One region of the Paenibacillus sp. FSL H8-0261 genome, then DNA from elsewhere that is predicted to be linked to it. Evidence: predicted binding sites of a transcription regulator. Region 1 holds the regulator's gene; each other region holds the start of a gene.
What was found. The regulator LexA, encoded in region 1, represses DNA repair genes until DNA is damaged. The targets are predictions, from matches to a motif close to CGAACATATGTTCG.
Positions count from the first base shown of each region.

Region 2: recA (recombinase RecA) is a predicted target of LexA. The motif match lies at 5,748-5,761, and genes of this name have one in related genera.
Region 3: MHI27_RS23300 (ImmA/IrrE family metallo-endopeptidase) is a predicted target of LexA. The motif match lies at 7,459-7,472, and genes of this name have one in related genera.

Region 1 is NZ_CP150297.1:3,847,316-3,858,186, forward strand. Features, by position in the region: gene rnz (ribonuclease Z) at 1-92, opposite strand, end outside; gene metH (methionine synthase) at 237-3,614, opposite strand; gene MHI27_RS17045 (FixH family protein) at 3,789-4,220, opposite strand; gene MHI27_RS17050 (HAD family hydrolase) at 4,469-5,254, opposite strand; gene MHI27_RS17055 (hypothetical protein) at 5,288-5,815, opposite strand; gene MHI27_RS17060 (DUF896 domain-containing protein) at 5,865-6,074, opposite strand; gene MHI27_RS17065 (LysM peptidoglycan-binding domain-containing protein) at 6,184-6,597, opposite strand; gene lexA (transcriptional repressor LexA) at 6,893-7,519, shown strand; gene MHI27_RS17075 (L,D-transpeptidase) at 7,793-8,131, shown strand; gene MHI27_RS17080 (hypothetical protein) at 8,281-8,661, shown strand; gene MHI27_RS17085 (hypothetical protein) at 8,896-9,474, shown strand; gene MHI27_RS17090 (MBL fold metallo-hydrolase) at 9,600-10,382, opposite strand; gene MHI27_RS17095 (cupin domain-containing protein) at 10,379-10,871, opposite strand, start outside.
Region 2 is NZ_CP150297.1:4,256,664-4,267,534, reverse strand. Features, by position in the region: gene ymfI (elongation factor P 5-aminopentanone reductase) at 1-104, shown strand, start outside; gene MHI27_RS18925 (DUF3243 domain-containing protein) at 241-504, shown strand; gene MHI27_RS18920 (DUF3388 domain-containing protein) at 680-1,447, shown strand; gene MHI27_RS18915 (RodZ domain-containing protein) at 1,496-2,458, shown strand; gene MHI27_RS18910 (hypothetical protein) at 2,538-2,699, shown strand; gene MHI27_RS18905 (YajQ family cyclic di-GMP-binding protein) at 2,901-3,392, shown strand; gene pgsA (CDP-diacylglycerol--glycerol-3-phosphate 3-phosphatidyltransferase) at 3,546-4,133, shown strand; gene MHI27_RS18895 (competence/damage-inducible protein A) at 4,245-5,531, shown strand; gene recA (recombinase RecA) at 5,831-6,898, shown strand; gene MHI27_RS18885 (regulatory protein RecX) at 7,064-7,795, shown strand; gene rny (ribonuclease Y) at 8,112-9,656, shown strand; gene MHI27_RS18875 (TIGR00282 family metallophosphoesterase) at 9,800-10,594, shown strand; gene MHI27_RS18870 (stage V sporulation protein S) at 10,795-10,871, shown strand, end outside.
Region 3 is NZ_CP150297.1:5,223,982-5,234,852, forward strand. Features, by position in the region: gene MHI27_RS23235 (hypothetical protein) at 1-76, opposite strand, end outside; tRNA gene MHI27_RS23240 (tRNA-Leu) at 408-493, opposite strand; gene MHI27_RS23245 (hypothetical protein) at 655-1,125, opposite strand; gene MHI27_RS23250 (M15 family metallopeptidase) at 1,202-1,888, opposite strand; gene MHI27_RS23255 (hypothetical protein) at 2,079-2,243, shown strand; gene MHI27_RS23260 (YolD-like family protein) at 2,240-2,575, opposite strand; gene MHI27_RS23265 (hypothetical protein) at 2,958-3,518, opposite strand; gene MHI27_RS23270 (PH domain-containing protein) at 3,636-4,124, shown strand; gene MHI27_RS23275 (glycosyl hydrolase) at 4,206-5,681, opposite strand; gene MHI27_RS23280 (cytidine deaminase) at 5,855-6,271, opposite strand; gene MHI27_RS23285 (NucA/NucB deoxyribonuclease domain-containing protein) at 6,379-6,810, shown strand; gene MHI27_RS23290 (hypothetical protein) at 6,889-7,035, opposite strand; gene MHI27_RS23295 (YjfB family protein) at 7,185-7,361, shown strand; gene MHI27_RS23300 (ImmA/IrrE family metallo-endopeptidase) at 7,502-8,044, shown strand; gene MHI27_RS23305 (hypothetical protein) at 8,091-8,282, shown strand; gene MHI27_RS23310 (hypothetical protein) at 8,407-8,580, opposite strand; gene MHI27_RS23315 (DUF3139 domain-containing protein) at 8,689-9,021, shown strand; gene MHI27_RS23320 (RNA polymerase sigma factor) at 9,195-9,689, shown strand; gene MHI27_RS23325 (hypothetical protein) at 9,686-10,675, shown strand.

The DNA.
Region 1 (10,871 bases):
CGGCGTTCTTCAAGAAGTCTTAATGCAATCGACGTTACATTGCGTTGTATAGTTGGTACCCCTGCATTCGTACCTAAAAAATATAATTCCATCCTTTGTCCTCCCTTCGTCTTAACGGCTGAACAATCTCTTATCTATTCTAAACGTCCTTCTTCCAGCAAAAAACCCCCCAGTTACGGGAGGTTCCGCTGAAAGGGATACAATCCCCCTACAGACCGGGTGTATAAATGAAAGAATTACAGCTTCTCTACATTAAAATACTGCGCTTCTGGATGAGCGAATACCATCGCCGAAACGGAAGCCTCAGGCTCCATCATAAAGCCTTCTGTAAGGTGAACACCGATATCCTCTGGGGATAATAGTTTAAATAGTGGTCCCTGATCTTCCAGATCTGGGCATGCAGGATAACCAAAGGATACACGAATCCCTTGATATCTTGCCCCATGTCTTTGTTTCATGGTCATATCTGCAGGATCTGGGAAGCCCCATGTATCACGCATCATGTGATGAACACGCTCCGCTAATCCTTCTGCTACTTCCAGCGCTACAGATTGTAACGCATGTGAGCGTAAATAATCGCCATTATCCTTAAGGGCTGTAGAGAGCTCACGAACACCGTGTCCCGCTGTTACCACGAGGAATCCAACATAGTCCATCATTCCACTGTCGACCGACTTCAAAAAGTCCGCTAGACAGAGATAAGGCTCAACACCTTGTCTTGGGAAAGTAAAGGTATGCAGAATCTCGGCTGAATTCTGTGGATTATACACGATAATATCGTTACCACTTGATTGTGCCGGAAAGAATTGATACATCGCATGAGGAGTAATCGTACCTTCCAGCATCGCTTGATGTAGAATGTCATCGACAGTACCTTTCAACTCCACAGTCCGCTCATCACCAGCAGCTAATTGCGCCTCTACAGAACCTCGTAGCCCCAGATGGTGACCGAGCAGCATTTGCATGTTCACATAAGGGATAATATGCCCCAATGGATAATTACGAATGACATGGCGCTCTAAATCGGGTGGAACAAATACAGGTGCATCTGGAGAAATTTTGGAGCGTACAGCTCTAGTCAGCGTAGGAAGCTCTTGCTTAGGAGCAACTGCCACTGCGGATTCTGCTTCCACTCGAATTTCCTCGGCAATTTTCTCCCGTTCAACAGGATTCATAAGCCGATTAGCAATATCGAGTCCATCCATAGCATCCTTAGCATATAATACCAGTCCATCATATTCCGGCCGGATACGTGTTTTGGTGAACTTGCGGGTCAAGGCAGCACCACCTACCATAATAGGCACATCAATCCCAGCCGTGCGTAGGTCTTGCGCAGTCAGCACCATCTGCTGTGCCGATTTTACGAGTAGTCCAGACAATCCGATCGCATCGGCTTTTTCACGACGAAACGCTTCGATAATGGTCTCAGGTGGTACTTTTATACCCAAATTAATGATCTGATAACCATTATTGGATAAGATGATCTCCACCAGATTCTTACCTATATCATGCACGTCGCCTTTTACAGTTGCCAGCATGATCTTACCTTTTACCGATGTCTCATCCTTCTTCATAAACTGCTCTAAATGACCAACAGAAGCCTTCATCACTTCAGCGCTTTGCAGCACCTCAGCAACAATCAACTCATTGTTATTAAACAGCCGTCCAACCTCTGACATCCCGGCCATTAGCGGGCCATTGATAATCTCCAAAGGTCCTGATTTGGTAAGCGCCTCATTAAGGTCTGGAATAAGTCCTTCTTTGGTGCCTTCAACTACATATGAAGCCAGACGCTCTTCTAGTGACAGGTTAGAAATTTTCTCTTTTTTCTCAACCTTTTTCCCTCGGAAGGCGGCTACAAAAGCAGCAAGCGTGTCGTCATTCGTATTATAAATTAATTCCTCCGCAAGACGACGGTCTTCAGCAGGAATAGACGCATAACGTTCTACCTTCTCGGTATTTACGATCGCATAATCCAATCCAGCCTTAGTGCACTCATAGAGGAATACTGAATTCAGCACTTCACGTCCTGCTTCCGGTAATCCAAAGGAAACGTTGCTGATCCCCAAGATCGTATGAACACCTGGAAGTGCTTCTTTGATTAGACGAATCCCATCAATAGTTTCTTTAGCAGAGCCAATATATTGTTCATCCCCGGTTCCTACAGGGAACACAAGCGTGTCGAAAATAAGGTCTTCTCCAGCTAATCCGTATTTGTTCACTAGTAAGTCGTAGGAACGTTTGGCAACTTCCAGTTTGTCCGTAGCCTTGATTGCTTGTCCTGTCTCATCAATCGTACCCACTACGATAGCTGCGCCATACTTATGAATCAATGGAGTGACCAGCTCAAATTTTTCTTCACCATCTTCAAGGTTAATGGAGTTAATTATCGCCTTACCTTGACAGTACTGTAACGCCAGATCAATAACCTTCGGATCGGTAGTATCGATCATCAAAGGAACTTTAACCTTTTTTACAACTAATTCTAGAAACAGCTTAATATCTTCAATCTCATCACGGTCCGGATCTTGCACGCAGACGTCGATAACTTGAGCACCACTCTTCACCTGTGCACGGGCAATTTCTGAGGCTTCCTCATATTTACCTTCGACGATAAGACGTTTAAACTTACGCGATCCTAATACATTCGTACGTTCACCAACCATGTATGGACGGTTGTCGTTCTCAATATAAATAGGTTCAATCCCAGAAAGTGCCGGCGGATGATTTCCTGCAAGCGGACGTGGAGAGAATTGTGAAAGTGCCTCCGACATAGCACGGATATGTTCCGGTGTCGTTCCGCAACAACCTCCCGCAATGTTAAGCCATCCCTTTTCTGCAAACGCAGCAATTTTACGCGCAAGAGAATCAGGAGATTCATGATAATGCCCATTCTCATCTGGCAGTCCAGCGTTCGGATAACAACTCACAGCCGCTGAAGAGATTGCAGAAAGTGAACGAATATGATCACGCATGAACTCTGGACCCGTCGCACAGTTCAGACCTATAGAGATAGGCTTCAGATGTTCTAAAGAAATATAGAATGCTTCAATGTTCTGACCGGCAAGTGTGGTACCCATCGGCTCTATTGTTCCCGAAATCATCACTGGCAGTTTGATACCCGTCTTCTCAAATGCATTTCGAATACCTATACTTCCAGCTTTCACGTTCAGCGTATCCTGAGAGGTCTCTAGCAATAACGCATCTACTTGACCATCAATCAATGCCACTGCCTGTTCCTCGTAGCTATCAACGAGCTCTTGGAAAGTGACGCCTCCTGTAACAGAGAGTGTCTTTGTTGTAGGACCCATCGCACCTACGACATAGCGGGGACGATCTGGTGTATCATATTTATCAACGGCATTACGGGCTAGTTTTGCTGCAACCAGATTAATTTCACGAGCCCGCTGCGGAATATCATATTCAGCAAGTACAACAGACGTTGCACCAAATGTATTCGTTTCAATGAGATCAGCACCTGCTTCTAGATACTGCTCATGAATCGTCTGAATTACTTCTGGACGAGTTAATACTAGCATTTCATTACAGCCGTCCAATTCTTCCCCACCAAAATCCTCACCTGTCAGAGGCACCTGTTGGATCATTGTGCCCATTGCACCATCTAGAATTAATATTCTTTGTTGTAAGCTTTCCTCAAGTGTATATTTAGCCAACGTATAGTCCCCCCAGTAAAACATTAGAGTAAGTTTAGCAGAATAAAGGAATTTCGAAAAGCCTTCCTTTCCACTCTGCATTATCTGTAATCATAGGAATTGCTATTCTTTTAATTATGGTTTTACAGAGAGTTCTTTATTAGGCATAGAATGTTGAGTTCTAGCAGTTACGTGTGATGTAACAATATATTGTCCTTCTTTCGTTAGTGTTCCCTCTGCTTGATAGATTCCATCACTGACTAGCTTCCCTTTAAATTCAATTTTCTGTTCACTATCATCTTTACTCACAATTTCGAACAGAACCTCTTTCGCATCATCTACTGCCAAGTTGTCTTGCGTCACCACTGCTTCAAAGGTCACCTTCTGATTTACAACAACCTCTTCAGGATTCCAATGTAACTCGACCTTGATAGGTTCCATAGACATGTCCATGTTCATATTCATATTATGTACGCCAGAATGTTTAGTTTGGTCTGATGAACATCCTCCCAATACTAAAAGTGTTGCACCTAATAATAAAGGAACTATTGTTCTTGAAATCTTCATTTAGATTCCTCCCAGTCGAATTGATTACTAAGAATCTACCAATTCATGTTATACATTCTCCATCTATTATACACATTATTATTGGTTTTTCAGTATTTCGCATCAATTCAGCTAAACTCTTGTGACTTAAATCATATACTAGTAAATCTCATCTATCATACTAAATATGATGTAGATATAAAAAAGACAGCAAGTCTCCTAGATACCTAGGAACTCACTGCCTTCTTTAAGCTTAAATGAATGAAATTTTATAAAGATTGGACTAATGAAAGAAGCTCTCCAAGATGTTTGATTTCATAATCCGGCTGAATTTCCGGATCTGGCTGTTTGCCTTTTCTATTAATCCAAACTGTAGTCAAACCTGTTGCCAGCCCACCACGAATATCCGTTGTAAGCTTATCTCCGACCATAACCCCTTGCTCAGGTGCAATATCTAAAAGTTCTAGGGCATGCAGAAAAATTTCCTTATCCGGCTTTCCTTTTCCGAAGCTTCCAGAAATCACGATGTGATCAAAGAAAGGAACGATTTCAGGTACGCCATCTAGTTTCTCTTGTTGCAATGCAGGGCATCCATTAGTCAGAAGCAATAGCTTCACTTTCCCCTTCAGTTCTTCAAGCACCTGAATCGTTTCTTCATAGATGTAAGGTCGATTTCTACGCTCTGCTGCGAATTTGGCTGCTAATGTCTCAGCAAGAACTTCGTCCTCTACACCAAGTACTGCAAGACCACGACGCCATGCCTCTTTACGATACCCCGGTGCAAGCTGCTCCAATTGACGGAATTCCGGCTGTTCACCTGCAGTAAAGTTCCCCCAAAGTGCTTCAAACGGATTAATCCCAATCATCTTTGTAAACGGGTTCGTTTCGTAGGATTCATATAGTCCAATGGCTTCTTTACGCACCGCAAGTTCCAGTTCTTGTGGATCAATCGTATCCCCAGCGGCTTCACATGCAGAACGAAATGCTTCATTAACGCTCCGATCATCCCAGAGCAGTGTATCATCAAGGTCAAATAGTACGGCGGAAATTGGCATTACAGGTCTCCCTCTCCCATGGCTGGTTAATTTCTATTCGTGAACTACTTCAATTTGGTGAGCTTTTGCGAATGCTTCCAGTCGAGTCCCCATCGCATGTGTATCATAACGATTCATAAGTCTGGTAAAAATCCATTTCGTGCGTTTGCCTTTATGCTTAATTACAACAGCTCCACGCGAAAGGATGATTTTCTCAATATCAGAAGCTGGCAGATACCGTTCGCGGTTGAATTTTATAGTAGATAGTCTAGCATTCTCTACCTTCAAGTACGGACGTCGGAAGAACAAAAGTGCCGCTAGTAAGTAGTACAAAACGACTCCTAGCCAATTCATAAGCATACCATTACCTTTGGCCTGGTCCACTGAACCAATCATCCAAAACATAGTACCAAGCACTAATAACACTACTGGAAATGCAATGTTACGGCCTTTAAAGGTTTCGCTGTTCTTACCAGGAGATTTAGATTTAGATGCGTAAATCGTTTCCTTCCCCTGTTTCTTTCTTTGCTTATTAATTTGCTGCGTGTTGCGTTGAACCATTCTTTCCCAAGAACGGGCCATATGCGTTCCCCCTAGTCATCCAGTAATATCTATGAAAAGGAACAGGGTGTTAATGCTTACGCCCCTTGTTACCTTGTTCATGCTCATCATTATCGACCAATTCAATCGTATTCAATTGTGCTCGGAAGTTATTGCGAATATTCCCCAAATAAATTTCACGAAGCTTGGCGCGTTCCGCCGTTTCCTCTTGATTAAGGCCTACGCTCTTCTGTTTGCGTGCCAATTCGTTAATACGCGCGACCAACTCATCAATATTCAAAACTTTCCCTCCCCTTATAAATTAATTCTAACTCTGCCATGAGAAAAAGAGCTTGTCAAGGTTTACTCCCTGCAAGCTCTTCATGTCTTCTTATTATGTTCTTAGAATATTAATATATAGGTAAAGTGAGAATATCTCCAGCATTAATCTGACTACCTTTAATGCCATTGAATTTTTTAATTCCTTCTATATATACAGCCGTTTTCATATCAGAAGGTTTATTCTCAAGAGCAATACTCCAAAGTGTATCTCCACGTTCAACCACTACGCGCTTCTCATCCTTCATTAAAGTAGTAGATCCTGCAAATACATTACCTACTACTGTAAGTCCTGATAGTACGAGCACGATGATCAATGTCAGTTTAATAACAAAATCTCTACGGAACAAACGCATCAAGCCTTCAAGCAAAAACTCTGTAATCTCTTTAATCTGAGCTGAATAACGGGTAATAGGATTATGTCCTAAAGATTCAACCACTGGGGCTTTATCGTAGATGCTACGGTATGTACTGTATTTTAACATGAATATCATCCTCCAAACACTTGTTCTTACTTTTGAAATTATAATAACACGAACATGTGTTTTCTTCAATACTATTTTAGAACAATTGTTCTCTTTTTTTCAGAGGTTAATATTTACCATATTCTTCATATAAAGAATCACTCTTATCGTTTAGATGAAGGAAACGCAATCAATACAAGACTACCATTTATTAACTCTTTCGAATTAATATTTATAATAGTTAGAACTTATGTTTGTGCGAACGGTAGTTCTATGTTATAATTTTCCCAAACATTACTATATGGGGTTGATTCCAATGTCAAAGATTTCAAGTCGCCAGCTGGCGATCCTGGAATTTATACGTAGCGAAGTCCGCAGCAAGGGTTATCCTCCTTCCGTCCGGGAGATTGGAGAAGCTGTTGGTCTTGCTTCCAGCTCCACAGTTCACGGTCATTTAGATCGGCTAGAGAAGAAGGGACTTATCCGTCGAGATCCAACGAAGCCTCGTGCGATAGAATTGCTTGGCCAAGAGGATTCCGAGAATGTCCATCATTTCGCGCAAACCGTCGCTCGCATTCCTGTCGTAGGTAAGGTTACCGCCGGGGTTCCTATCACTGCTACTGAGAATATTGAAGACTACTTCCCGCTTCCAACTCACTATGTTGGAGATAACAAAGTATTTATGTTATCGGTTCAAGGTGACAGTATGGTCGAAGCTGGGATTATGAATGGCGACTATGTTATTGTTCGTCAACAACAAACGGCTGATAACGGAGATATCGTTGTAGCTATGACCGAAGAAGATGAAGCAACCGTTAAGACTTTTTATAAAGAACGTGATCATATACGTCTTCAGCCGGAGAATCCGGCGTACGAGCCTCTTCGCCTTAATCGCGTAACCATTCTCGGCAGAGTTATCGGATTATTTCGAGATATCCACTAAGTTTGCACTCCTACCTAGCGAAAACGGATACCGTCCTAAAGGACGGTATCCGTTTCTACGAGAAGTATAAGGATAGGGTATATCGTAAAAATATATACTTTCTTTTATTTTTTTAAAAAAGCTGTTCTGCAAATGCAGAATAGCTTTTTTATTGTTATCAAACTCCATTTATCAATTACAGAACATTTGTTCTCATAGGCTAAAATGACCATTTTTAATGAATAACCGTTTAGGCATCCTCCTCATATCTTAATTAGAAAGGAGTGTTGCACAATGCCAAATTACCGGATTATAGTTGATCTGACGCAGCGTATGCTTTATCTTCTTGATAACGACATTGTGATCAGGGGCTTCCCAGTCGGAATCGGTAAAATGTTAACTCAATCACCACTCGGTGAATTCACAATCATCAACAAACAACCCGATCCAGGTGGTCCATTTGGGGTCTTTTGGATGGGGCTATCTAAGCCTCACTATGGGATACATGGAAATAATGATCCCTCATCCATAGGGCACGAAGTATCCCACGGTTGTATTCGTATGTACAATGAAGATGTGTTAGCACTAGCTGCGATTGTACCGATTGGAACACGAGTAACGATCAGGAATTAAATCTATCTCTATAGATAAACACGCCTCACTCATGGTTCAATGGAGGGGTCGTGTTTGTATTTATGTATTTTTGATGACCTAATAGGAATTATGTGGTTATATGTCGAATAATGTTAACAGGATTTCAAATTGAAAGGAAGTGTCTCGTTTTGAACAACTCAAAAATTAGAACCCTCGTCGATTTTAAAGTCGATGCACTTGTTAAACTCTCTGGCTTATTGTTAAATAACGATCAAGTGGGTGGAAAAAAAGTAAATTTACTCACCTCATTCGGCAGTATTCAAGGGACCATCTCCCCTTCCACCTCCAATAAAGAGGATGTTTTTGACTTAAAATCTCTAATGGATGATGTCATTGTAGATGAATACATATCTTATTTAGGTGCGGAACATCCCGATAAAAATTTCAGCTATAACTTTGTAGTCCTTAATGATGTTTCTGTAAGACCCTATACTCACTATGAATCTCCGATCGAATACAAACAGCTAATTGTTTATACTGATCAAATCACAGCCTTCAATTTCTTATGATCTTGACATATTTATTTTAAAAAGCTCTCAACAAAGCACTCCAGCAGTTGCCCCAATTTTGCACTCAGCTTGCAAAATCGGCAGATCTCTGGGTGCTTTCTCTTTTCTAATCAGTAGTCGTTTCCTAAATTCCCACGATTTTCGCTCTTAACAGATACTAGTAGAGAGAATTCAGGCATATCTTTCAATAAGCAATAAATCTTGCTCTACTGAGATCATTGGAGGTGTGATTACATGCTGATTTTCTTAATGTATATGTTTGCCATTGTAGGAGGAGTCTTAATTCTAAGTGCCGTTATTATAGAATTAAAAAAACTATCTACTTCTTCTGAACTTTCTAAGCTGTTAAACGCAACCTCATCTTTTAATATTATATTCACCAAAACATTCATTCCGCCCAATCAATCTCACTTGATCGCCCTTAATGAACCTTATAAAAAAATAGCAATAGGTACCAGCAATCCGAAAACAAGCAAAAAAGCAATAGCAAAGCTATACTCGTTCGACAATATAATGGGATCAGAGATTGTTGTTAACGCACTAACCCTTTCAAAAGTATCTAAACGACAACAAAACAGCAAATCAACTGCTTCAAGTGCGGATATTAATGTGGTTAATAGCTTTGACGAAGAGGCTGATGTTATTGAGGAACTTACGCTTAAAATATACATGAACAGCAATGAAATACCTGTGTATAGTATTTCCTTCTTGCCAGGCTTATTGCCCATTCAACAATCCGATAATCAATACAAAGAAGCTTACTCCCAAGTCCAACAATTACATGCTTTCTTCAGGTCGATCGTATCCGAATGAATGCCCCCCTTCCGCCTATTATTACTTCACTTTACCTTTCCCAATTAGAAATTTTGAAAACCTTAAGGAAAGACAAAAAAACGGTCCTTTTGAGAGGGCCGTTTTCGCTGCATCCAACATTCATTTTAAAATTGCACACTAAATCCGTTAAATCGGTGAATGCCCGTACCATGAGCGACAAGATCCCGTTCACGTAGTTCACGAACTGCCTTCATAACCTCTTGCAAAATAGCTGGATCTAGACCCAACGTATTATGAGAGCCGAATACTTGAGATACATTTGGAATTTGCGCAATCTTTTCTAAAGAAGCCACTAAATCTGCCGGACTAGTAGAGGGATAAAAAGCATAAATTGGCGTAACATCATACAACAAATCCCCTGTAAACAGATACCCGTTGGCATGATCAAAGATGCTAATATGACCTGGCGAATGACCCGGTGTGTGGTAAATTACTAATCTACGCCCGCCTAAATTAAGCACATCTCCCTCTCGCAATAGAGCTGTTGGTTTCCCTTGATAAGGCGTATACCTATTAGGATCAAATGTCTCAGGAACAGGAAGAGTAATATCTCGGCTCATATCTTTTCTGATCTGGGCAAGGGTCAAACCTCGTATTCCATTAATTAGCCAATCCTCATCCTCTTTATGAACATAGATCGTCTCAAATTGTCCATGACTGCCTATATGGTCTGCATGCACATGCGTAGTGATGACAGCGATAGGTAAATCCGTTAACTGATCCGTTATTCTTTTTATATTATCGATGCCTAATCCCGTATCAATCAACACCGCTTGTTCTTTCCCTAACAACAAAAAAGAGTGCACCTTTTCCCAATGTCCATATTCACTGATTGCATAAGTAATTGGATCAATTTTCGTGACTGTGAACCATCGATCTTGAATCAAGTGTGATCCTCCATTCCGTTCCATTTCTCCCTTACCTGCTCTTCTCCTTTATAATAGTCCGCTTGTTGATCCGCCTGATAAATTTCTTGATAGGGGAGAATGTTGATTTTACCTGAGTCCGGATATTCGCAAACATCTATGCCCTGGTTCGTTCGGAGATCAAGATACTTGCAAGGGGCATCCGTATGATTATAAAGTTGATGCGCTCCTTCAGGTCCTATTTCAAAAAATAGTACATCACCTTCAGAAACCTCACTAAAACCCTCGGGAGTTCTTAACATCGCTTTTCCCGTCAAAATCACAAATATTTCTTCAGCGTTTCTATGAAAATGATAAGGAAAGGAATACTTATCTGGATCAAGCGATCTTATGTCGAAGACAAGATGTTTAGAATTTGCGATCTCAGCTAACCTCTCACTCGTATGCCAAGCAAACTCAGGGATCGGAGATAACTTTTGTTTAAATGAAACTGTATTTTCATTAAAAATC
Region 2 (10,871 bases), 410 kb from region 1:
CTACGCCTAATGAAATATCTTCACTAATTTATTTTTTGGCTTTGCCTGAGTCCGGGTATATCACTGGTCAGATTATTAGTCCAAATGGTGGATGGATTACCTGATCTTCAGTTGGAGAAAAACTCCAGCATAATAACTTAGCTTCTAAGACATATTATAAGTGTTGTTTTTAAATCTCACGTAAGGCGGCTTACAGCCTGTATGCAGGTGTTTGACCGTAAACATGAAGGAGGATTTAAGATGACGCAAGAAGATAGCGTAATCAAAAATTTTGACACCTGGAAGAAATTTCTAGGAAAACGAGTTGTACAGGCGGAGAAACTTGGGATGAGTGAAGACACAATCTCAAAGCTGGCTTTTGAAATTGGGGAATTCCTCGATGAAAAAGTGGATCCAGCAAACACTCAAAACCGTGCAATCAAAGAGCTATGGGACGTCGGCAACGATGAAGAAAAGCAGACTATTGCTAAACTCATGGTCAAGTTGGCGAAAAATCACGCCTAAGCTTGCGGAAAAGCTCCCCTTGTGGGAGCTTTTCTGCAATTATTACAGGACTGACCTTGCCTTTCATTTTTATTTTATATATCATTAACATGACCCGTGTTTCAGACCGCTTTGTCTGAACGGCATTTTTTTGATGTTATCAAAGTGCGGGAAAAGGAATCTATGAGGTGTACAAGTGGAATATAAACAATGGTATATGGAATACAAGATTCACAAGAACAGACCCGGTCTGCTTGGTGATATCGCTTCAATGTTAGGGATGCTAGAAGTCAACATTCTGACGATTAATGGCGTTGAAGGAAAGACTCGCGGAATGTTGCTGGAGACCAATGATGATGACAAAATAATGCTGATGGGCGAAATGCTCAAGAAAGTTGATAATATTACAGTTTCAGCTCTGCGGTCTCCAAGACTCGTAGACAAGCTGGCTGTGCGCCATGGGCGATATATTGAACGGGATTCAGATGATCGGAAGACGTTTCGTTTTACTCGGGATGAGCTTGGTCTATTGGTCGATTTTCTCGGGGAACTGTTTAAAAAAGATGGAAATCAGGTAATAGGACTTCGAGGTATGCCCCGTGTAGGAAAGACGGAATCAATCATTGCTGGCAGTGTCTGCGCGATGAAGCGTTGGACATTTGTCTCCTCGACACTTTTACGTCAGACGGTTCGAAGTCAATTAGCAGAAGATGAGATGAACCCACATAATGTATTTATTATTGATGGTATTGTTAGTACGATCCGCTCTAATGAGAAGCATTATAATTTATTACAAAATGTTATGAGTATGCCAAGCACGAAAGTGATCGAGCATCCAGATATTTTTGTGCGGGAATCTGAGTACACCTTTGATGATTTTGATATTATTATCGAGCTTCGCAATAATCCAAATGAAGAAATATTGTACGAGTCGTTTACGACTAGCTACAGTGATGATTTATAGAACAAGAATGAACAATGATATTCATTGAAATTTACAGGAGGTGATGGTATGTCGGAACTGGGCCGGCAATTGAAAGAGGCGCGTCTGCAAAAAGGGATGAGTCTTGACGATGTCCAGGAAGTAACGAAAATTCGCAAAAAGTATTTGGAAGCCATCGAGTCTGGAGACTATAAGGTGCTTCCAGGAAGTTTTTATGTTAGGGCGTTTATCAAAACGTACGCAGAGGCAGTAGGGATGAGTCCTGACGAACTGCTAGAGGAGCATGGGAATGTACCTGCCCCTCCCGAAGACACAGCCATGGAAACGGTGATTCAAAAACGCAGCCGTAGACCAGAAACCGAACGGAATGCAAAATGGCTGCCAACAGTGCTAATGTGGACATTTCCAATATTAATTATTGTTGTGATTTACATTTATGCATCTAGTTTGAACAAACCGGATCCTGATCAGATTGATCAGACGAATCTGACGAATGAACAGCAGGATCCTACGACTGCTCAAACATCTCCACCGGCTTCAGGAGGTGGAGTTGTGGCGCCAACTTCTTCGGCAGGAACAGAAGCAACAACTGAACCTACTGCAGAGCCAACGCCATTACCAACACCTACGCCTTCCCCGCAATCCATTACAGTTACACCGGATGGGAAAGCAGGAAAAACAACAAAATTCAAGGTTTCAGCTCCGGCTGGAAGTGAAGTGAAGGTTGAAATTTCTGCTACTGGGGTAAGCTGGCTTGAGGTGTATAAAGGTGAGAACTCTAAAGGTGAAAAGCTCTCATTTGGTAACACAGCGGCAGGAGATCGTATGAGCTTTGTACTTGGAAGTGAAGGAATGTATATTAAATCTGGTTATTCACCAGCTACTGAGATTACTGTCAATGGACAAGTGATTACGGATGAAAAGACCTCATCTCGTCTGCTACTTAATCTGGATGATGGTACTGGAAGTGAAACGACCCAGAATGAAGGTACCACCGATACTACTGACCAGACTAATGAAACAGGCCAATAAGAAAAATGATGCATAGACTTTGGCTTTGCGGGGAACATAAGACTGTTTCTAGTTCTTAGCCAAAGTGGGGTGTACATTCATGATTGTTAGCTGGGTTGTAGCTGGACTTGGGGTTATTGTCAGTCTTATCGGATACTATATGACACCAAGTGCTTGGGGTTATGGAATTCTCGGGTTCGGTCTTGCACATATCGTGCTTGGAATTCTGGATATGTTTCGAAGCCCGCTTCGAAGCAGATAGAGAATTTAGAATGTGCGTCTCCGAGGATATTTTCCTTTGGAGACGTATTTCTACCTGAAACACAACTCATTTCGAAGGAAAAGCTCCACTATGTGGGGCTGTTTTCTGTGTCGGGTGAGGTACATATTATCCAATATTAGACTTAAGGGTATCATTCTTTTATAATAGTAGCAGACTAAAAAGTACAAAGGACGTGTAGTTATGAGTTCAGAAAGTTCATTTGATATCGTATCTAAAATGGATATGCAGGAATTAACCAATGCGATCCACCAAACAGAGAAAGAAATTGACAACCGCTTTGACTTTAAGAACAGCAAGAGTAGTCTGAAGCTGGAGAAAGACGCACTTATTATCGCCTCTGAGGACGAATATAAGTTAAACGCTGTTATTGATATTTTACAATCGAAGATGGTGAAGAGAGGTATCACGCTGAAAAACTTGGATTTCGGCAAAGTGGAGCCCGCTTCTCTGGGTAGTGTTCGTCAGCGTTTAGGTCTTAAGCAAGGGATTGATCAGGAGAACGCAAAAAAAATTAACATCCTGATTCGTGATTCGAAATTGAAGGTGAAGAGCCAGATTCAAGGAGATCAGATCCGCGTAACTGGTAAGAGTCGCGATGATTTACAACAAATTATCCAGATTTTGCGTAAAGCTGATTTGCCGCTGGACCTGCAGTTCAACAACTTAAAATAGCATTTTGTACCCCGCAGTGCTTATCAGCGCCATTATGCGGGGTGCTTTGTATTTTTTTTGACACCTATTTATAGCTATAATATACTTGCTTAAGTAGAAATAGATGAGCCTGACTCAGGCAATTTGTATGAACGATTTAGGGGAGGAACTTCAGTGAATTTGCCCAACCGCATCACGCTAGCACGTATTTGTCTGATCCCGATTATGATGTTTTTCTTACTGGTGGATTTCAGTTTTTATCCAGAACCGATACATTGGGGCTCTTTTCAGCTATCTGTTAATCATTTGGTGGCAGCTGTAATCTTTTTGCTTGCAGCGAGCACAGATGGAATAGACGGCTACATAGCAAGGAAATATAATATGGTCACCAATCTCGGTAAGCTCCTTGATCCGTTAGCGGACAAGCTGTTAGTTTCTGCAGTTCTGATTTCACTTGTGGAATTGGGCAGATGTGATTCATGGATCGCAATTGTTATCATTAGTCGTGAGTTCGCAGTAACCGGGCTTCGCCAGATAGCATTGTTAGAGGGAAAAGTGGTTGCCGCCAGCAAATGGGGTAAGATAAAGACGGTTGTACAAATTGTAGCGATCTCACTGCTGTTGTTAAATAATTTCCCGTTTCAATTCGTCAGCATTCCTGTAGACGATATTGCCATCTGGGCTGCAGCCTTGATCACTATTTACTCTGGAATTGATTATTTTGTGAAGAATAAGGATCTATTACAGCTGCATAATGCTTAAGCGTTTTAGGCAGCTACATATAGGAGAGGTAATAGGTAAAGCACACCTATTACCTTTTTTAAACCCTAAAAGCAGTGTATCTACATTATAACGAGGAGGCGAAAGCCAGCTATGAAAGCGGAGATTATTGCAGTAGGCACGGAGCTTTTGCTCGGTCAAATCGTAAATAGTAATGCCCAGTTTTTGTCTATTGAGCTAGCTGCTATTGGGATTGATGTATATTTTCAAACCGTAGTTGGGGATAACAGCAGTCGCTTGCAGCAAGCCATTGAGATCGCTCAAAGCAGAGCGGATGTTATCATATTTACCGGTGGTATTGGTCCTACAGAAGATGATCTAACGAAGGACGCGCTGGCTGCTTCCTTAGGTCGCACACTTCATATAGATCGCTTGGCAATGGATCATGTACAACGATTCTTTGATGATCGAAAGATTGTAATGACGGAGAATAATCGTAAACAGGCACTTATAATTGAAGGAACTACACCGTTGCCAAATGAGATTGGTCTTGCTGTTGGCATTGCTTTTGAGCATGAAAAGAAATATTATATTGTGCTTCCTGGTCCGCCTCGCGAGATGAAGCCGATGTTCGTAGATAAAGCTGTACCGTGGCTCCAGCAGCACGCTCTGACGACAGAAATGCCACTTTATTCTAAAATGCTTAAATTTGCCGGTATCGGAGAATCACTGCTTGAGGATAAGCTTATTGATCTTATTCACAGCCAGACAGACCCAACCATAGCTCCTTACGCTAAAGAGGGAGAGGTAACCGTTCGTATTTCGACAAAGGCACCTTCCGAGCATGAAGCTTACAAGAAGCTGGAGATTCTGGAGAAACAGATCAAAGAGATTTTGCCAGAACATTTATATGCAAATATTGATGTGCCACTGGAGCAATTGATTGTGGATTGGATGGCGGATGCAGGTCTGACTTTAAGTGCGGCAGAGAGTTGCACTGGAGGCTTGCTGATGGAGAGTATAACTAACATTCCAGGCAGTGCTTCGATGTTTGCGGGAGGAATCGTTTGTTATTCCAATGACCTGAAGAAAAAACTTCTGAATGTGCCAAGTGCTTATTTGGAGGGGCCAGATGCTCCAGGGGCAGTTAGTCGTGAAGTTGCCGAAGTGTTAGCTGATCAGGTGAGAATGATCGCGGATAGTGATTTCGGTTTATCTGTAACTGGTGTAGCAGGACCAGGCTATTCTGAACGTAAGCCAGTTGGACTTGTATTTATTGGTTTAGCTGAACGTGGGCGTAAGACAGAAGTATACGAGCTTAATCTTAAAGGTACACGTGAAAATATACGACTGCGTACTGTTAAAGCTCTGTTGTATCGTCTATGGCGCAGACTTGAGGAACGGAAGGTGGAGACACCTCTTGAAGGCTCAGACTTGTAATGGGAGATTAGCCCAGTTATAATTGAGACATACGGAAGAACCGTGGCACTGAGATTTCTTTGCTGCGGTTTTTTGTATATCTGCGGAGATTTTGATCGCTGTTTTGGTTTTGATCATAAGTCGTTGATGTCCGGTGAAGTAGAGAAATCAGTTAACTTCTATGTCCGGAGGGAGGCTTACAATAAAAGGGATAATTAACGCTTGAGACAAAAAAAACGAATGTATGTTCGAAAAAAAGCTTGGCAAGACCTCAAAAACACGTTATTATATTATTATAAACAGTGAAGGAAGTGGTCTGATTGTCAGATCGTCGTGCAGCGCTTGATATGGCGCTTCGTCAAATAGAAAAACAATTTGGTAAAGGTTCGATCATGAAACTGGGAGAATCCACTCATATGCAAGTGGAAGTTGTACCTAGCGGATCTTTGGCACTTGATATTGCGTTAGGTATAGGCGGACTTCCAAAGGGACGTATTATTGAAGTATACGGACCTGAATCCTCCGGTAAAACGACTGTTGCTCTTCATGCTATTGCAGAAGTGCAAAAACAAGGAGGACAAGCTGCATTTATCGATGCTGAGCATGCGCTCGATCCGAAGTATGCACGTAACTTGGGCGTAAACATTGATGAATTGTTGCTATCTCAGCCAGATACGGGTGAACAGGCACTTGAGATTGCTGAAGCACTTGTCCGTAGTGGTGCAGTAGACATTATTGTCGTTGACTCCGTAGCTGCGTTGGTTCCTAAAGCGGAAATCGAAGGTGATATGGGTGACTCTCACGTCGGCCTACAGGCTCGTTTGATGTCTCAAGCGCTTCGTAAGCTATCTGGTGCCATTAGTAAATCGAATACAATTGCTATCTTTATTAACCAGCTTCGTGAGAAAATTGGTGTTATGTTCGGTAACCCTGAGACAACCCCGGGTGGTCGGGCGTTGAAATTCTACTCTTCCGTACGGTTGGATGTTCGTCGTGTCGAAAGTATTAAGATGGGTAACGACGTTGTAGGTAACCGCACCAAGATCAAGATTGTGAAGAATAAGGTAGCACCTCCATTTAAACAAGCTGATGTTGATATCATGTATGGTGAAGGGATTTCCAGAGAAGGAAGTCTTGTAGACATCGGTACTGAAATGGACATCGTGAATAAGAGTGGTGCATGGTATTCCTATGAGGGTGAGCGTCTCGGTCAAGGACGTGAGAATGCCAAACAGTTCTTGAAAGAACATCAAGATATTGCACTCATCATTGAGAACAAGATCCGTGAAGCAAGTAACCTGTCCACTATTGTTGCTGCACCAAATGAAGCGGAAATCATTGCAGAGCAAGAGGAAGAAGAAAAGCTACTTCTCGAAATCGAACAATAGAATTTACTAAGGAATAGGACGCCCTGTGATTCATTGTTGCAGGGTGTCTTTTCTTAACAGTGTAAGAACATATATATTTGGGGTCCCCCCAAAGTACCTGAGTACGCACCGAAGTTAAGCCGCACTTTGTGGGGATATTTTATTGCTATGAGGTGACAAGCAACTATGGTAATACAGCTGGATATGGATTTTGAATCGGATGAGCAGGACGTACAGGTCCTATCTGATTTTCCTGATGGAGAACTTTTAGAAATTACTAAGGTAGAACGTCAGAAGAAGTCGGACCACCGCTACATCATACATTTCGGAGCCTATAACATGACTGTACACGAAGACGTCATGATTAAATATCGGATGATTACTGGAAATTCTTTTATGAAAGCCGATTTGGAGGAAATTGTTGTTGCTGATGAGCGACAACGAGCTTATGTAGAAGGACTTCGTTATCTAGAACGGAAGCCACGAACCGCTATGGAAATGACTCGCCGTTTACGGCAGAAGGAAATAGGAGAGACTATTATTGCGGAAGTGGTGCAACGGCTACAGCAGGAAAGACTTCTTGATGACCCCTTGTATGCAAAGCAATGGGCGGAGCAACGCATTACGAACCAGCGAAAGGGGAAAATGTGGATTCGCCAAGAGCTGCGTGAGAAAGGAATCGACAAGACCTTGATCTCGGAAGCGCTGGAGAATGTCAGTCCTGAACAAGAACTAGAGAGTGCACTTCAGATTGGTCGTAAGAAATGGAATCTTATTCGTGGTGAAGCTACAGATAAGCGCAGAAAGACCGGAGCCTTCTTAATGCGGCGCGGATTCTCGGGTGATATGGTGCGACAAGTGATCAATACTTTACTTGAGGAAGACAATTATGAGGGTGAAGAAGAGGAATTTTACTAGACTCACTGATTCTCTTGACATTAATGCGCATATCGACTCTCTTGACAATGTCTTTTTATAAATAATAAAATATAACATGAATCGGCATAAAGTAAGAAACCTTTTTCCTTCCCAAAAAGGGGACTTTTTAAAACGGTTCGCGTACAACTCATATGAAATGTAATCGCCGGATAAGGCGGGCAGTGTGCATGTGCAGCATGTGCAGTATGGCAATCGGTTGTTTACCGGTTTTTTGTATGGTGATGAACGGATAGTTTAACAACTGCACAATTCCCAGGGGTATACCTTGGAGAGGAACCAACGAGGAGGTGAACAGATGCTGGAATCATGGATCTGGGTCATTATCGTTCTCGTTGTAGCTGCAATATTCTTTGGGTTCGGTTATTTTATTCGTAAATCCCTTGCAGAAGCTAAAATTCAAAGCGCAGAAAGAGAAGCTGTTGTCATCGTAGAAAATGCGAAGAAGGACGCTGAAGCGCTGAAGAAAGAAACAGTATTGGAAGCTAAGGACGAAGTCCATAGAATCCGTACTGAAGCTGAGAAAGAAACTCGTGAACGTCGGAATGAAATCCAACGCCAAGAGAGACGTTTGCTGCAAAAGGAAGAATCTCTGGATAAAAAAATGGAATCGCTTGAAAGAAAAGAAGAACAAGTAGCTAACAAAGAGAAACGAATTGATGAAACCCAACAACAAATTGATGTTATTTACAAAAACCAAGTCACTGAATTGGAACGAATATCCAATTTAAGCATCGAAGATGCAAGAAGTATTATTCTTAGCAATGTTGAGCAAGAAGTTCGCCATGAAACGGCTCAAATGATCAAAGAGATTGAACAGCAGGCGAAAGAGGAAGCGGATAAGAAATCCCGCGAAATCATCACACTCGCTATCCAACGCTGTGCAGCTGATCACGTAGCGGAGACAACAGTTTCAGTTGTTACCCTGCCGAACGAAGAGATGAAGGGGCGGATTATCGGTCGTGAAGGCCGTAATATTCGTGCACTCGAAACTCTTACAGGTATCGACCTCATTATTGATGATACGCCGGAAGCAGTTATTTTGTCGGGATTTGATCCGATCCGCCGTGAAGTGGCCCGTACGGCACTTGAGAAGCTTGTGGCAGATGGACGTATCCATCCCGCTCGAATTGAAGAGATGGTGGAGAAATCCCGCAAAGAAGTGGACGAACGAATTCGCGAATATGGTGAACAAGCTACTTTCGAAGTGGGTGTTCACGGATTGCATCCAGATTTGATCAAGATTCTGGGTCGTCTGAAATTCCGTACAAGCTATGGTCAAAATGTATTGAAGCACTCCATGGAGGTTGCTTATTTAACTGGACTGATGGCCGGTGAGCTTGGGGAAGACATCGTGCTTGCAAAACGTGCAGGATTGCTCCATGATATCGGCAAAGCGCTGGATCATGAAGTAGAAGGATCGCATGTTGAGATCGGCGTTGAACTAGCGAAGAAATATAAGGAACATCCGGTTGTTATCAACAGTATCGCGTCTCATCATGGAGATTGCGAAGCTACCTCGGTTATTGCTATGTTGGTTGGTGCAGCTGATGCATTGTCAGCAGCAAGACCTGGCGCTCGCCGTGAAACACTGGAAACGTATATTAAACGTCTAGAAAAACTGGAAGAAATCTCAGAGTCATTCGAAGGCGTTGAGAAATCATTTGCTATTCAGGCGGGCCGTGAGGTACGCGTGATGGTACAGCCAGAGAAGATTGACGATGCAGAGGCATTCCGTCTTGCTCGCGATATTACGAAAATGATTGAAAGTGAACTGGATTATCCAGGACATATCAAAGTTACCGTTATTCGTGAGACACGGGCTGTTGAATACGCTAAATAGGTGGAATATAAGGTTAAGGGATAAGATGTAACTTATACTTTCTTATATTTGTTGAGAATTGGCCCCTAAGCGGGGCCTTTTTTCTTTTGAATATGAGGTCTTATCCATTTAGTTATAGCGGTTAAGATTAGGAGGAGAGAATCATTAAAGTACTATTTATTGGAGATATCGTTGGAAATGTTGGCAGAAAGGCTCTTCGTGAGATGTTGCCCTCACTAAAAAGTAAATATCAGCCACATATCATTATTGTTAATGGTGAAAATTCTGCTGCCGGTAGAGGGATCACCAAGGCGATCGCTAATGAGTTTTTTAACTGGGGCGTTCACGGTATAACTATGGGAAACCACACATGGGACAACAAAGATATTTTTGAGTTCATCGATGATGAGGCTCGGATTATTCGTCCCGCTAATTTTCCGCCAGGAACCCCGGGAAGAGGTTATACAGTCGTTAAAGGGAACGGTAAAGAACTGGCCATAGTAAATTTGCAAGGCCGGACTTTCTTACCTGCTATCGATTGTCCTTTCCGTGTCGGGGAAGAAATTGTGGAAGAGCTTCGCAGAGATTATAAATGTATTTTAGTCGATTTCCATGCAGAGGTAACCTCTGAGAAAATCGCCATGGGATATTTTATGGATGGTCGCGCATCAATTGTTGTTGGGACACATACTCATGTTCAGACAAATGATGATGTGATTTTACCAGGAGGAACTGCGTATTTGACCGATGCGGGAATGGTTGGTTCAAGCGAAGGAATTCTGGGTATGGAAAGAGATGCAGTACTTTATAAGTTCACAACTCAGCTTCCAGCACGATTTGTTGTCGATGAAGGCAAGTGGCAGCTTCACGGTTTATTTGCAGAATTAGATGAAAATACTGGTGCGGCAACTCGTCTGGAGAAGATACGGTTACGTGAAGATGAATGGGTTATGAGCTAAACGTAGAACAGAGTAAGGTTTAATCCGGGTAGTTTCGCTGAGTTAGGGTAAAGTGTGATATTTTTAATATCATAAAAGAGTATCTGTAATACCGTTTTTGGAAGACGTGGTCCGTAAAAAGAAGGAATTATTTCTTCTCTCGCGAATAACATCTAAAGTAGTGGAAGAACACCATTATTTTCCCAGGGGAGGTACTTACTATGGATGTATTAAAAGTATCAGCTAAATCCAATCCAAATTCCGTCGCCGGCGCATTAGCGGGTGTTCTTCGTGAACG
Region 3 (10,871 bases), 1.4 Mb from region 1:
CTGAGTTGTTTTTTTTACAACCCGATAATAAGACTATAAACAACATAAAAATAGTTAGCCATCTCTTCTTTGTCAATTAAGTCGCCTCTAATTCTGATTATCTAATGCGTTGGCAAGAAATTAAAAAAACATATTGGTTCAAATGGCGCTAAACATCTGAAATCATAGAGATTTGGAAAGAGCGACTTTCAGAGGAGGAGTATGGATTTCGCTTGGGGGCGGGCATCATGATCGAGGTCTTAACCGGGGAAGAGGAACTTGCTAGTAAATTGGGTACCTTTCATGACAAAACTCCATAATTAAAGGAGTAAATCCTGTGCGCTTAATAATTGTTCTAAATACAATTCCCTTTTGAAAATAATCAAGAAAAACAAAAAAACCTTGATTTCTCAAGGTTTTCACTGTGATGCCGAGGACGGGGGTCGAACCCGTACGGTACTCACGTACCGCAGGATTTTAAGTCCTGTGCGTCTGCCTGTTCCGCCACCCCGGCATATTATGTGTTGTTGCTTCATACGATGTTTACGTATAACGCGACAAGAAATATAATATCATGAATATCGATAACGCGCAATCCCTTTTTCAAAAAAAGTTTTATCACATTAAAAATAACCCGTTCCAGCGTGTGCCGACACGGGTTATTAGGCATGTCGATTATCTGCGTTCGTCACTTCTGCTTCTCATTCCGACAAGGCCCAAGAGTCCAAACAATCCGAGCCAGCCCCAGTTAGATCCTCTGCTGGTAGTCCCAGTATTTGTAGTTGTACTGGTTGCCCGATATCTACCATCCGTTGTAGTGTTGGATAGTGGAGTTACCGTATTTCTGTTGTAGTTATCCCGGGTGTAATTTTCATTGTAGTTATTGGTGTTAGGTCTATAATTTTCCCCTGTGCGAATCTTATCTTTCATAATGCTCTCATGCTGATTCATCGTTCCCGTGGTACCGTTCATTAGATTGCCTTCCGTATTCATCATCCGAGTGTTATTCACGGTACCATCCATGCCCGTATTCGCGTTCGGGATACCGCCTAAAGCGGCTGACCCGATTGGATTAGCGTAACTAGCTCCCATTATACTCATTGACAGTACAGTACCGCATGCAAGGCTTGTTATCAGCTTGTTCACAGTGTTATGCCTCCCTTTATGGTTAGTTATCACTGATAATTTCCCCTTGGGTGGCACTGTCTATACATGAATAGCTTTACTCTTTTACAACATTCACTGTCTTGCTCGCTGCGTCATACGTAACCTTTGCTCCAAGCGCCTCAGCCAGAGCACGCACGGGTACATATGTTACGCCGGTATCAAGAACACCCTCCGTAAGTTTAGTACCGTTTAAGGTTATCGTTACTTTAACGTCTTTGTTCACCTGGTCATCCTCCCCAGTAATTCTTTTTAAAGCTTCATTGACCTGATCCGTCGTAGGACGTTTACCTGCCCGAAGTTGAGTCGTAGTTAAGCCGAAGGCCATTTGCAGATGTGAATAATCTTTAAAAGACGTCCAGTCTCCTCCCCACTCAAGCCCTAGCTGTTTTCCCACCTGTACAACCTCTTGCCAGTCCGCTATTTTATCTTTATCACCATCACGATTCATATCCCAGGAAATACTATTTCCATCCGGCAGCAAAAGCGCAAAATCAAACGCAAGGCCATAATTGTGATAGCTGGTTCCACCCTTGGCGTTGGTAACTATAGGTCCAGGCTTACTTCTCCCCTGCGCATACAAGGCATTTTGTTCAGCAATCGACCGCAATCCCTGAGTAATAACGATGGGCACTCCTCTGGCATAGCTTTGCTGAATCAAAGCCTTCGCCCCTGCTGCCAAAACAGGATGAAGCCCAACAAGCCTCGCTGCCGATTTGTCCCTCACTTGATCTAAAGTCAGCATAGAATCACCCCTTGGTATAATCAATGATCCCGCTTCCCCATTCGCTTGTACTAATACCCCTGCTTGCATCTGCAAAAAAAAGACCCCGGTATCCCCGAGATCTCCCCTGAAAAGCACCTATTCATAGCTTCTTCACCTTGGATCATTTCTACAAAAAAGGGCAAAATATTAGCGAAAGGTGGGAACACATATGGACATTCATAGTGATAGCTATAAAGTTGCTGCCCTGAGCGAGCAGGAAGAAGCACTCGAAATTATTCGAAATGCCGAAGCTTCCATTGCACATCTGACCGGCAACCCAACGGTGACCCTAATTGCTTATGAAAAAAGTGAAGTCAGCGGTTCTCAGCATTAGACGATGTAAACCTCCACTAGATCATCTACATTGATCCACTTCCATTCCTCCGCCCACTGTAGCTTAAACTCACGCGAGTGGGTGTGAATGGAAGTCACAAAACCACTAATTGTCGTATTCTCAAAAGGATCAAACAGCACAACAGTGACGCGCACATGACTCCGTAACGATAAGGCCAGTGTACATTCGATCTCCTCCAGCTTCTGCTCATCCAGAATAGGCTTAATGCGGCGCAGGGTCTCCCGTTCATCCCTAATAATTCTTACCTTATGCTCCGGCAGCATCATGCGACTGCTTTCCCACAGTCCGTTTTTCTCCAGCTTTTTGCCCATGGTAACCCCTCCCTAATTTCTATACTTATTCCGCCACACACGAACGTATGTTTGTATTATATCCACACCTTCGCTGAATAATCAATAATCAGGAAAAAGATACCACTTTAAAATCCTCCTCTTTTATCTAAAAGTTGTATAATAATTAATATCTAAATGAGAGGAGCTTTCCAATTGAAAAAAAACAATGCCCTGCTCATCCTAATTCCCGTATTATTCCTGTGTCTATACCCCCTCGTATATCGAAGCAGCACCCTCTCAGACCTCACAAAAGGAATCGTAGCCGGCTTATTTATAGGATTGGCAGTGTTACCTCTACTCAAGCTCAAAATCGCATCAAAAAGACGCTGACAGTTGAACTGTTCAGCGTCTAAATTTCGATCTATTCTTGAACTTTCTCTGATTCAGCGGTGGACTGACCATCAGCATCGATGAGTCCTGTTGCTTCTCTTGCTTCATTAAGCTTGGAAATGCCGTATAGCATCGCGACGTCAGCGTTCTGATTCAATTCCTCGAACTTCTCAGCAGTGACCTCTGCGGAATCAGCACCTTGAGAGGCCTGTTCTTTTAGAGAATAAGCACTTTGAAAAGCAATTTTGGACTCATCAAGCAGTTTACGAATGTCTTCGGGCAAGCTAGAGGAAATTTTCACTTTCTCAGCCTGATTGGATAGGTCTGTTGCGGTCTTTTGGAATTCGTTAATCTTCTTCTCCAACTGCCTGTCCGAAAGTTCTCCTGCTGAATAAGCAGCAATAGCTTCGTTGAACTCCGCTAAAGATGATTTTCCTAATTCATCAAGTTTAGACATTTCATTGTAGAAGTTTTGCACGGTTTCCTGCACTTCTTCTTCCGAGGCAGGAGCCGATGAAGTTGAATTATTATTGCTGCAGGCGCTAAGGATGACAGTCAGCATTAGCGTTCCTATTAGTAACACTTTTTTCATTATTTATCCCTCCACTTAACAGAATAATGTCGGTTTGTGTAAAGCGCAAATGAAATTTATGTAAAATGACTATTATGTTATAATTATTTCAATTGTAATCAGGGAAGGAGAGTATTTATGCCTTATTGCACAACCTGCGGATCAGAATATAAGCAGGGCGCTAAATTTTGTGGAGAATGCGGATCTAGCATTGACGGAACTGCTCCAGTGACCACCCGTCGTCCATCAGCAAATCCAAACGCTACTCAAGAAGTCGTGCTCTGGAAAGGCAAACCAGCCAGTATCTCTGATCGCCTCAAAGGAATCGTACGCCTAAACACGACTACGTACACCATTACAAGCCAGCGCATTATGGTAAAGACCGGACTTATCGGTAAAAATGTCGAAGAAATCGAATTACTGCGTGTACGCGATTTATCCGTAGCACAATCTATCATGGACCGGATGCTCGGCATCGGTACATTAACTGTATTTTCTGATGATGCCTCAGCGCCTCAGCTTCTTTTCCGAAAAATCCATGATGCCCAAACCGTCAAAGATGTTCTGCGCAAAGCTGTTCGTGACGAGAAGATCGCCAACAACATTAGCTACCGTGAACAAATCTAAGAACCTTTCACATTAAAAAAGCCCCGAAATCCGGGGCTTTTTCGCTAATATTCCGATGCTCGAATCAGTTCGGATATCGTCTTATGGAAGATAAAACGCTCCTGCTGGAATAATCCCTTTGGGTTGGCTAGGACTTTCCCACTGCAATACAATTCGCGCGTCACCCTCATTCTCATAGTACTCCACTTTTATTTCATGTAGCTTGCCAGCTATCAGATTCACACTGCCTTTTCGCTCCTGTCCACTCTGATTCACCCAGCTATCAATGATCAGCCCTCCATCAATCCACACCCGTACCCCGTCATCAGAGGAGGAGTAAATGGTATAGGTTTCACTATAGGCTGCAGTCAGTTTTCCACTCCACCGTACAGAGAAAGCGTCGACTCGAATGGTTGGATCAGGCGAACCCTGTTTCCACGAAAATTGGATGTTAGCATCGGTTCGCGTCAGCGCAGGTGCGCCGCTAAGAGTCATGTTATTGTAATATTGCCCCCATAGTCCACTCTGCAGCACACCGTCTCCCTTAGCGGCTACAATTGCCGCCTCAGCAGCATACTCTTCCCGCGTGAATACAAAGCTGTCATTCATAAAGGCTCTAATTACCGCATCGGTATTCTTCTCATAAAGAAGCTTGCCCCAGGTCATCTGATAAGACCATTTGGGCTGTGATTTAGATAGTAGTGCAGGGGACGGTAGCTCTCCATTTTCTCCAATCGCGATCACTTTTCCACGACCCAGATCCCATAGACTATCATAGTGACTCCCCTTAAAATCCCCATCATAGATATCTAGTGCCAGCACATCTACTTTGTCACCGCTTGGGTAGTATTCGGCAGGGTCATCACTCCACTGATTTTTGGCATTTGGGCTCCAGACCCACAATAAATTATGCAGCTTATGATAGCTGGTGAAACGGTCAAACATAAGGTTCCACAGACCCACGTAGTTGATCTTCTTCCCCCACCAGAACCATCCGCCATTCATTTCATGATACGGCCGCCAGAGCACAGGAACACCTGCATCATTTAGTTTTTTTAAAGAAAGGGCTATCTTATCCAGATCAGCGATCAGTGCGTTGTACTGAGAGGTACCCGGGGTTATATATTTGTCAAAATCAGCGTTGCTTATGCTCGTAGATACGTTATCCCAAGCTGGCGCAGTCCCTGGCAACTGAGCGTGATAGCTAATCGTTACGATTCCACCGGCTTTATACCAGCGAATAGCGCTGCTAACGACCCAATCCCGCTGATTGTCTATTAGTGCCGCCGTCTGATTATTGATTGCCCCCAGCTCATAGCCGTGAAGGGCGGCGAATTGCCCGCTAGTATTTTTCAGCTTCCCATTGAACTCATCCGCGCTCTCCAAATAATCATGTTGTCCACTAATCCATCCTTTTCCTTGCAGAAAATAAAGGGTATTCAACAATTTCTGAGCAGAAGGTACCGTTTCCGAATCCGCCGGAGCCATTTGCAATTTACGAAACGCGATTTGCCACTGAACATCGCTCACAAACCTCGATGCCGAATCAACCATATTTCGAAGATTGCGCTGTTCCATCCACTCTCACATCCTTTTAACTTTTTTAAGTTATAGTATGGGGACAATAGTGACATGAACTCAGCGAATGGACATGAAGTTGTAATTTAATTTAGGACAGTGTAAGGAACTGCTGAATAAATTCACGGCTCAATAAAAAAAGGAGCCCGGCGGCTCCTGACTATATCTCCAATTCACCTCGTATATCTCAGCGGTAGTAATTCAGAAATATCATATTTAGCTAACCGGCCGTCCTCGGATACAATAACTTTGCAATCCTTCCCGTAATCAGCAATTAACTCACGGCACATCCCGCAGGGAGAAACTACTTTAATTTCTCTTTCCTCGCTGTCCGGATCAGAATGCCTTACCGCAACAATCGTATCAAATTCCTTGTAGCCTTCGGATATCGCTTTTCCAATCACCATCGCTTCTGCACAGACTGTAATTCGTCCCATGCTAGCTTCTACATGTACCGCTGTAAAGATTTCCCCCGTCTTAGTACGGAGCGCCGCCCCTACATGGTGTCTTCCCCATTCATAGCGTCTAGTAATAATATCTTCAGCAGAGGCAATAAGCGTCTGATCTTCAATCGTAATCAAATACTCCATATCCAATTCCGTCCTCCTCTTATTTTTCCTAAGTATATTAAATCGCACTGCATTATGATATAAGATATACTATTTTAAGTTCCAAAAAAGGAGGAGCAGATTTGAAAATACAGAAATTACTCACCAGTCTCATCATTGTTGTGTTACTTGCTTTGGGCGGTTACTGGTATGAACAGAACGGAGATCCGGCAGCCCCCTCGTCCACATCCGATTCAGAAGTTGTTCAGCTGATCTTCCCATCAGATCGTTATCCTGAGACCGCTAAGCACATTCAGGACGCAATTGCTAAAGGGGAGTCAGCGACGTGCACGATTAACCGTGAGCAGGCTGAAGACAACCGCAAAGAATCCTTAAAAGGGATCCCCACCAAAAAAGGCTACGACCGCGATGAATGGCCCATGGCCATGTGTAATGAAGGCGGCAAAGGGGCCGACATTGAATACATAACCCCAAAAGATAACCGCGGTGCAGGAAGCTGGGTTGGCAATCAGTTAGAAGATTATGCGGATGGAACCCGCGTAGAATTTATGTTCAAATAATAAGCTAACGTGAACAGTGCTTCAAAAGAATAGCCCCATCCGGTATACCGGATGGGGCTACAATGTGCATCAGCTAGCTTAGAATAAGCAAGCTTTAGTGATGATAACCAGCAAGATGAAGAGTACCAGAATAGCTCCTGTTGAAGTAAAAGGACTACACACCGGACCTACATTTACTGGGCTTACTACAGGACCTACGTTACAACCACAATGTTCCATTCCCATAATTAATTCCTCCTAATGATTAATGACTACAGCACAAGATATGTAAAAAGGAGATAAGCTGTTTGGGCGAACTGGCAAACAAATGCTATTCACCTAATGAATTAGGTAGGCACTGTCGATAAACAGGATATACACAAAGGAGGTGCAATATGGATATAGCCGCATTATCAATGGCAATGAGCCAGGCATCCTTAGCTCAAAATGTAGGAATACAAGTCATGAATATTGCCAAAAATCAGGCTGAAACCCAGAGTCAAACGATGGTGGAAATGCTGGGCAAAAGCGTTGCTCCGAATTTAGGAAAAACACTTGATATTAGTGTTTAATTGCTTTATGCTAAGGACACACGAGAACACTCGTTCTTATGTGTCCTTATGTTTTTTACTTTACATAGCCTTCGGGCTTTTCTTTTGCTCATTTATGCGAACATACGATCCTATAACTGATTCTGAATGAGGTGAATGATATGAATAACATGAAATCCTATTATCAAATGACTGCGCTGGAGAAGTGGACAGAAGATTTATACAAGCGTCTGAACCTTACTCAGCCTTCGCAAATTTCGATTGCTTATATTGCAGAACGGCTTAATATTTGGGTTCATTATTTGGATGTAAGAAGCAAGAGCATCGAAGCATCAGCGGGGATGTACACCATGTTTATTGACAACCGGCTTCCAGCCAGTCTGCAGCGGCTAGAGTTTCTCCATGAGCTCTGTCATCTGCTCCGCCATGGTACTAATCAAATATTGATGCCAGAACATTTTACGCGGGCACAGGAGGATGAATCGGAGCGATTTATTCTTTATGCAGCTATGCCCTACTCCATGATCTCCCGCATGACATTGCCTGAGCAACGGGAAGATGCAATCAGCTATCTTGCAGCAGAATTTCAAGTGCCAAGCGAGCTGGCTTTACAGCGGATTGATCAAATTCAAAGACGTGTTTTTCAGGGGCAATTATTGGCCGTGATGGGAAGAAACGAAGAACGATTAACACATATTCAATAATGACTGCGGAGATAATAAAGGTAGTCGCAATGAAGGACCATTAATTATGGTGGAATTTCTCGCAAGGGGGATCGATATGGAAGCCATTAAAGTAATTGAATTATTGATGACTCATCCAGATTATAACGTAGATGCAGTACACCCCGAAATTCCGGATTTTGTTGGGATCGAGTCGATTGAAGTGGATCATGAAACGGGGACCTTCTCCATTTTATTGCAAGAACCCAAAGACGACTGAAGATGATTTGTGTAAGTTCATAATAAAAAGGCAGCAAGTATAGTATACCCAGGCAATTCTTTATCTACGCGGGTTACCTATCGGTAGTTAAATTGCTGCCTTATTTGTAATAGTAAGCTCTCTATTATGCGGATACAAACTGAATCACACCAATAAGAGTTAGAATGAGGAATATACCCACAACTCCCCAAATAATAAACCATAAGATTTTGAGACCTGGTAGCCTGGGACTAGTATGATTCTCCAATACCTTAATTCGCCGCTCCAGCTCCTGTATTTTTTCTTCTTGTTGCATCATTTTCTTCCTCCCTTCTAATGTGTAAATTACAAGATACAATAGATATGACATACCAGTCACAATATATTATCTTATAATATATACATTTTATCTAAATGGAGGGAATTAATGAAGAAAAGAACAAAAATAATTCTTATTACCTTCGCTATTGTATATGGAGTCGCTTCTTTAGCGCTTCAGGCCTTCCGAAATCACATGGACAATGAAGTGATTCATTATTTGGTAGATGCGAGAGATTATAAGAATGAAGATCTCTATAAAGTCTATACCCAGATTGGTAAGACTCCCGTCGTAAGTACAACGGTTATCTTTGCAGATGAACTCCATGCAAGATACTTTTATAGAAAAGAAAAGGATCGTATTTATCAATATAGCATGGCTCCTGTAAAAGGTACTGATCCAAACTATACATATAAACATATTGAGAAGGGCCTCCCGTAAAGGGGAACTTCTATTATAAAGGCGCGATTGTCTCAGCAGTGATATGGCTGCTGGGGCAATCGCGCCTTTTTTAGATTCTAACCCTTGATCTAGACGCTAACAAATTTTCTCAGGAACATAATGTGACCAAATGCCGTCCTAAATGGTGTTATAGGTAAAGGGGGCATTGAATCATGCAACGATCCATGACCCGGCCGGGAAATCATGTGATAAAGAGTTACGAAATCTACGCAGATATGCTGTTCCGGATTGCTTTGGTCCATTTAGGCAGCCGCCAAGATGCCGAAGAAGCCACTCAGGATACCTTCATCAAACTGATAGAAAAAGCACCAAAGTTCAAAGACGCTGAACATCAGAAAGCATGGCTGATCCGGGTAATCACCAATCATTGTAAAACATTACTGGGAAGAGGCTGGCGCAAGCGCGAGGTTAAGCTGGAAAATGCTGAGCCGATTGCGGTAGACACCCCCGAGGATTTGGCTCTACTGCAGTTAGTTATGGCGATGCCTATGAAGTATAAAACCGTAATCCATCTTTATTATTACGAGGACTATCCCATCCAGGAAATCAGCAAGATTCTGCAGATTAGTCAGTCTGCCGTGAAGATGAGACTTCAGCGGGGACGGCAACTGTTAAAACTGGAGCTGGAAGGAGTGGAATCACAATGAAAGAAGATCAGTTTCGAACATTATACAAGAAAGCGGTGGATTCTATGAAACCAGGTGAAGAGATGAAAAAAGAATTGATCGACAAACTGGAGCAACAGCAGGAGCGGAAACGTCCACGCAAGACGGTTTATATCGCGGCAAGTATTGTCCTCGCCGCCGGGATCGGCTTAGCTGCACCTAATATATGGCAGCAGCTAAATGGCCAGAGTACTCAAGGGCAAATCGCTCAGGTAACTCCAGGTCCAAGCCAACCAGACAATTCTGGCACAAATGCGTCCGGAAACATTGTTATCCCCAAGCTGGAACTGCCGGATACCAAATCTGGCGTTATGGCAGATATGATCGCTCTAGTCGTATATAAAGATAACATTTATACACAGTCTGCGACTCGAATCAACGCAGCCGATGCTGCCGCTCTGCGCGGTGACAAGCTGGGACGTACTACAGGTGGCATCGATGAATGGAGCGGTAAAGACAAATATATTGAGTTAGCATCTAACATCGGCGAAACGGATATCTATTCCGTAAAGGGATATGATTCCAATTTCCTGATTATGTCCTATTCGGAAATCAACGGCGAGGTATTCGCCGAACTGTATGAGCATACAAACGGGATCACCGTAAACAGCGGCGCTGATCTATTTGGCAAGCTAAATCTTGAAGGTCGAATTACTTCCGCACAGTGGGAAAGCTTCGACAGCTGGAACAACGGAAAGCAGCAGTACACACCGCTCGCTGACGACGAGGCACTTAATGGCTTCTTGAAGGCACTCCAAGTAGCCAAACCACTGGCAGCAGAGTCTCTTACCGCGCAAGGCATCTACGACAGCGAAGACCGCAAGGTTCTCTATCTCCAGCTGGAAGACAACGCCAGGGTAGAGCTGACGCTGTTTGGTCAAGGGCTAGTACGTTACGGTCAGGCACCTGTATTCTTCGAGGTCGAGTCCGGGGCATTCCAGCTGCTATGGGATAGTATGAAGCCATAAAAATGATGGTCGAAAACCGAGAGTACAGCGATAGGAACAACGATTGGGACAACTTTTCGGGCACCATACCCATTAGAAAAGTCTAGCTGGATACAAAAAAAGGTGCTGCTGCAAAACCATTTCATGGCTTTGCGAAGCGCCCTTTTTGTGTTGGCTGTATGGTTTACATTAGAGAATGATTTTGTCGATTAATATA